2 regions of the Pseudomonas sp. MF7453 genome follow, and region 1 is predicted to be linked to the other one. Evidence: riboswitches for the same ligand, from Rfam matches in the RefSeq annotation. Region 1 holds a riboswitch; the other holds the start of a gene.
What was found. Region 1 has a riboswitch for cobalamin ahead of JFT63_RS01120 (ABC transporter substrate-binding protein). Riboswitches for the same ligand answer to the same signal wherever they lie in the genome.
Positions count from the first base shown of each region.

Region 2: another riboswitch for cobalamin. It lies ahead of JFT63_RS23175 (TonB-dependent receptor plug domain-containing protein); the one in region 1 lies ahead of JFT63_RS01120 (ABC transporter substrate-binding protein).

Region 1 is NZ_JAEKCN010000001.1:250,962-254,119, forward strand. It holds gene JFT63_RS01110 (ABC transporter ATP-binding protein) at 1-58, opposite strand, end outside; gene JFT63_RS01115 (FecCD family ABC transporter permease) at 55-1,059, opposite strand; gene JFT63_RS01120 (ABC transporter substrate-binding protein) at 1,056-2,066, opposite strand; cobalamin riboswitch at 2,182-2,374, opposite strand; gene JFT63_RS01125 (DNA/RNA non-specific endonuclease) at 2,494-3,158, opposite strand, start outside.
Region 2 is NZ_JAEKCN010000016.1:92,690-95,847, reverse strand. It holds gene JFT63_RS23175 (TonB-dependent receptor plug domain-containing protein) at 1-1,177, opposite strand, end outside; cobalamin riboswitch at 1,269-1,474, opposite strand; gene JFT63_RS23170 (3-deoxy-7-phosphoheptulonate synthase) at 1,525-2,604, opposite strand; gene JFT63_RS29910 (hypothetical protein) at 2,944-3,078, opposite strand.

The DNA.
Region 1 (3,158 bases):
GCAGCAACTGCGCGTCACGCACTTTGAAGCCCAGGCCGCGGCAACTGAGTACGCTCATCGCGCATTCCTCCGGCCAATCAGGATCAGCGCAAACACTGGCGCGCCCACCAATGCCGTCACCACACCCACCGGAATCACCTGGCCCTTGATCAAGGTGCGCGACAGCACGTCCGCAGCGATCAAAAACAGCGCGCCCCCCAAGGCGCTGGCCGGCAGCAAGCGCGAATGCCCGGTGCCAAGCAACAGGCGCACCGCATGGGGAATCACCAAGCCGACAAACCCGATGGAGCCGACGATGGACACCATCACCGCCGTCACCAGCGCGGCGCAGGCCACCAGCACAAATTGCACGCGGCGCACCGGGATGCCGAGGGAGGCCGCCGAGTCGCTGCCGAAGGTGAACGCATCCAGTGCACGCCGGTGCCACAGGCACACCGCGAGCCCCACGACCGCCACCGGCACCGCCAACCACACCGACGGCCAGCGCACGCCGCTGAGGTTGCCCAGCAGCCAGAACATAATGCCGCGGGCTTGTTCGGAGCTGGCCGACTTGGTGATCAGGAAGGCCGTCAGGGCATTGAACAACTGCGAACCGGCGATGCCCGCGAGGATGATCTGCCCGGTACCGCTGGACGATCCGCTGGCCCGCGCCAGCAGCGTCAGCAGCGCAAAGGCCGCCATCGCCCCCACAAACGCGCCGGCCGACAACGACACCAGGCCACCGCCCACGCCAATCAAGGCCACGAGTACCGCGCCGGTTGACGCGCCGGCGCTGATGCCCAGCAGGTACGGGTCGGCCAGCGGGTTACGCAGCAGCGATTGCAGGATCACCCCGCACGTCGCCAACCCTGCGCCGCAGGCTGCGGCCACCAATGCACGGGTGAGGCGGTAGTTCCACACCACGCCTTCGTCGATGGGGTCCAGTACGTAGCCGGCGCTCCAGAGTTTATTGGCGAGCACCTGCAGCACCACCTGCGGTTCGATGGCGGTTTCACCGATGGCAACGCCAGCGAGCAGGGCGAGCAACAGCAGCGCCAGGGCAAGGAGGGTACGCATCATTGGCCCAGGTGGTAGCCGTCGATGGCGGCGGCCAGTTGTTCAAGGCCTTCGAAGGTGCGCAGGCTCGCCTGCAAGGCCAGAGCGTCGAGGATGATGATGCGGTTGTTTTTCACCGCGTCCATATTGCGGGTCACGGGGTCGCTGCGCAGGAAGGCGAGTTTCTTTTCATGGTCGTCGGCCGGGTAGCGACGGCGGTCCATGCGTGCGATCACCAGGAAGGTGGGATTGGCCTTGGCGATGGTTTCCCAGCCGACAGCGGGCCACTCCTCATCGGACTGCACCACGTTACGCAGGCCAAGGGTTTGCAGCATGAATTGCGGCACACCCTTATGACCAGCTACGTAAGGGTCGCTGGCCATTTCGGCGCTGGAGAACCACACCAGTGCGCTGGCTTGCTGCAAGCCCTTGCCCTGGGCCGTGGCGACGGATTTGGCCAGGCGCGCCTTGAGTTCGTCGGTCAGTTGTTGGCCGCGATCCTGCACGTCGAAAATCTGCGCCAGTTGGTGAAGGCTCTGGTAGATCGTCTCGATGCGAAAGGGCTCCAATCGCGTGCCGTCGGCACCCACCAGGTTGTCCTTGCCTTCGCAGTCGGACGGCAACAGGTAGGTGGGGATCTTCAGTTCATGAAACTGCTCACGGGTACCAACCACGCCTTGGGGGCCCACCACCCATTCCAGCTCGGCGGCCACCAGTTGCGGGCGCTTGGCGAGTACGGCTTCGAAGCTGGGCTCGTTGTTGGCCAGGCGCTCGATGCGGTCGTCCTGGGCCTTGTACTGCGCCGCCACGTTGTTGAACCACAGCGAAGTGCCGACCACCTTGTCGCCCACGCCCAGGGCGTAGAGCATCTCGGTGGCGGCCTGGCCGATGGTGACGCTGCGGGCGGGGGCGTGCTGGAAGGTCAGGGTGCTGCCGCAGTTTTGCAGGGTCAGCGGGTACTGAGTGGGCGCGGCTTGCGCCAGGGCACACACACTCAAGCCTGCGATCAGGGCGGTAACGCGTGGCAGCATGAGGCGATCTCCTTGTGAACCGTAGGTGCAGCAGGGGAGGTACGGCTCGGAAATACGCCCATGGAGGCTGCTGAAGCGCAGGGCCAGGATGTCCTTCCCGGACACCCCGCCGGTTAGTGAGTTAGCTGGGCCGGCAGGTCTCCTGACTGATGCGTCGTCGCCATGCCCCGCCTTCCCGGACGTGGTCCAGTGGCATTCAAGGGCAGGCTCGGCATCTACAGTTGCGGGGGCAGTTTCGGTTCACGCCGCGTGCGGCGTTTCGAATTCCCTGTTAGTCCCATACGGGAACCGGCGGCCGTATGGTAAGCGATCACCCCCTGTAGGAGCGAGCTTGCTTGCGAAGGTCGTCAACGATAACGCTGGGCACCTGATGCCCCGCGGCGCTTTCCTGTTCTTCGCGAGCAAGCTCGCTCCTACAAAAGAAGCGTCAGAGCCGAATATCCTGGGGGCCGCGGATCAGCGCTTCGATCCGGGTGCCTGTGGCGCGCTCTTCATTGCTGAACCCGTCGTAGTCGGCCAGGTTGGCGAAGCGGATGCCGGTCAATTGTTCGATCGCGATCACGCTGCGCTGGTAGGTTCTGAGTTGGCCGAACACCAGGTCCAACTGATCCAGCTCGCGGCGCTGGTCGATCATGTAGGCACTGGCGGACGGTTTGCCGTCGTCGCTGAGGTAGGCCACCACTTTCCAGAATGCCTGGGGGATTTTTACCCCGCGATAAACGCGGTCGTTGTCGCTGAACACCGGGCCGCTGAACACCGTGGCCCGAGCTTTCCAGCGCTGGGTGTTGTCGAGAATGTAGTCTTCGAGTTCCAGCCAGGTCTTCTGGTTGAAGCCGCTCATTTGGGGTGAGCAATTGGTGAAGTGAAAGGTGTCGAAGTTGGCGGTGGTCGCCTCGTCGCCCCAATTGGGATCCTGGCGCCGTACCAGGTGGCCGCGGTCCAGGCCATTGCCGGCATAAAGGTCTTCACCTACCTGCGCCTCCAGGGGCAAGCGACCATCGTAGGCCCAGGTGTCATTGTTGCGGGTGATGTCCACATGCTTGGCGCCGTCGATATTTACCCCCACGTACAGCGCCAGTCGTCGAGCGCGCG
Region 2 (3,158 bases), on a different contig from region 1:
GGCTGGGGTGCCAATCGGGCAGGGCGTCGATCTGCGGGCGCAGTTGGGTGTACAGCGCGTGGGCCTGGGCCTTGTTGTTGTCGATTACCAGCACATCGTCCTGGCCCTTGAACCATTGGTTATCACTGCCGACGATCCACACATGCCCGCCCGGCAATTGGGCCTTGCCCTCGGCCTGCACGCCCCAATCGGTGAAACCCCAATAGTCGTTATGATTGATCACCTGGGTGCCACCTGCGTCAAGGTTGTTGATGCGGGTATAGCGGGTGTCCCAATCGTTGATATGGCCCTTGACGAAATAGCTCAGGCGTTCGTTGATATTTTGCTCGAAGGTCGCTGTGGCGATCTGCTGAACACGGTCGTTGGTGGTCTTGTGGGATGCCACCGGGCGAGCGAAATCCAGGTTGGCATCGGCGTATTGGTAGAACAGTTCCAGGCGTGAATGGTCGCCAAAGGATTGAATCGCCTTGGTGCCGAAGGTGGTGACCTCGTAGGCGCGCTTCTTGTTGCTGACGTTTTTCATATCGCGGTTGCGAAACGGCTGGTAGCCCTCGGACGCATTACGGCTGACGTACGCCAATAGGCCCATGTCGCCCCAACCGTTGTTGAAGAGTTTTTCGACCCGGGCGTCGCCGGTGGTGCCACCGAAGGTATCGACCCCCAGGTTCACTTCGCCGGAAGCACTGGGCGTCTGCGGGCTGCGGGTGACGATATTGATCACGCCGGACACGGCCTGGGTGCCGAACAGTAAACTCTGGCCACCCTTGAGCACTTCGATGCGCTCGATGGCATTGGCTGGCAGGGTGTCGATGTAAAGACCGCCGTACAAGCGGTTATTCAGGCGCACACCGTCAAGCAGGATCAACGTGTCATCGTTGCGTCCACCAAGCAGGGAATAGGTGCCGTAGTCGAACGGGCCGTTTTTCGGCGCGACGTACAGCCCGGGAATGAACATTTGCATGACCCGGGACACGTCGGCGGCAGGGCCGGCTCGCTCGATCTGGGCGCGGCTGACCACGTCGATTTTGCTGCCGTACCGGGCCATGGCCGCGACGGTGGTGGACTCCACCGAAGGCGCCGAGACGAGTTGCGCATTGAGTATCAGGGCATTGTCGTCAGCCAGCAGCAATGGGCTGAACAGGCAACCGACCAAGGGAGTGAATGAACGTCGAATCATAGTCTTCTCGAAAGTATCTTCGCAGAAGCACGCAAGAGAAGGCATCGAGCACACGCCAATACCGGCCCATGCCCGCCCACCGCAGGAGTTTGCCAAACAGAAATTTCAGGCCGGTCTCCGGGCTCATGCGTATGGACCCCTTCACCTTCCCATAGCGCAATGGCCACAGTGGTGTGTCGAAGGGATCACGCATATACCGTTGCGGGGGCAGCACCGGACTTGCTCGGCAAGAGCGTACCGGTTTCCCGTTTCACCCCGAGCACGGCGGCAGGGGGCACCTGAAACAGGCGGGCATCTGAACACTCGCACGAGCGCTCGTCAACTTTCCCGCCCAGCCCAGCCAGCGATCAGTCGGTTTTACTGTGTTCGCGCAACCGTTCGGCCGCGCTGCGCAACAACTGCTCGGTCCCGCTCCATCCCAGGCAACCATCGGTCACCGACACGCCGTATTTCATCGACGTGCTCAGCGGCTGGCAGCCTTCGAACAAGTGGCTCTCAAGCATCATGCCGATCAGCGAGGTATCGCCCTGTAAGCGCTGCTCCAATACGTCATTGAACACCGCCGGTTGGCGCAGCGGGTCCTTGCCGCTGTTGGCGTGGCTGCAATCGACCATGATCCGCGCTGCCACCTTGGCTTTGACCAGGTCATGTTTCACCTGGGCCACGCTCTGCGCATCGTAGTTTGGCCCACGGTGACCGCCGCGCAGCACCAAGTGCGTGTCGGGGTTGCCCGGTGTTTGAATGATGGCGGGATGGCCCTGGCTATCGACCCCGAAATGGCGGTGGGGGTGGGACGCCGAGCGCATCGCATCACAGGCAATCGCGACGCCGCCGTCGGTGCCGTTCTTGAAGCCCACGGGCAGGCCCAGGCCGCTGGCCATCTCGCGGTGGATCTGCGATTCAGTGGTGCGCGCGCCAATGGCAACCCAACTGAGCAGGTCATCGAAGTAGCCTGCTGCCATGGGTTGCAGCAGTTCGGTGGCGACCGGCAGGCCCAGGCGCAGCATTTCACGCATCAGTTCACGGGACAGGGCCAGGCCGGTGGCCATGTCATCGCTGCCGTCCAGGTGCGGGTCGTAGGCCAGGCCTTTCCAACCGATGGTAGTGCGCGGTTTTTCGACGTAGGCGCGGATCACCAGCAGCATCTGGTCGCTGACTTCGAGCGCAAGTTTCTTCAGGTTGCGTGCGTATTCCATGGCCGATTCCGGATCGTGGATCGAGCACGGGCCGACAATCACCAGTAAGCGCGAATCCTGGCCAGTGAGAATGGCACGCACGGCCTGGCGATGGGCGTGGATCTGTTCATTGAGGAACGGGCTGAGGGGCAGTTGGTGCTTCAGCTCAAGGGAGCTGGGCAAGCGCTGGGTCAGGGTTTCATTGGCGCTGTTGAGGGTGCAGACGGGCAAAGCGGCGACGGAGGAGTTCATATTCAAGGCTTCCTGGGCAAGCGGCGGGTTGTTCCCGCGCGCTTGGCCTACTGGGGTGTTCGACAATTGGCCGTACTGGCAAGGTGTGTTGGTTTGCCACCAATAGGTGACCGATCGGAGGCGGCAGGCTGTCCCGAACGGAGCTGGCTAAATCGCCATGCAGTGCAAGTGTCGAAGCGGTAATAGTTGGCGTAGTTCATGGTGTGATTCCTTTAAGTGTTCTTGAGCAAACAAAATAGTTAGCGGCTGAAAAAACAAAACCCCCGGTCGGGGAGCCGACCGGGGGTTTAGATTTCTCTGGTAGGCGACCCCTTGAGTAGTGGGCGCCGATTTCAGGTATCAGGCGCGCCAGTGGCTAAACCAATACCCAAAATAAAAGCCGGCCAGTGCGCTCGAACCGTTCACACGGGTAGCCGACACCGAGCGCAAGGCGCTGGCAGCAGGGCAAACCTGAGTGTGGGTGAGTTGCAACATGGTGGCTCTCCAAATGATGGGGGGAGCTTACTAGAGGCGCACGGGTGGATTCAATCAGTAATTTCTATTGCTTGAGGGTA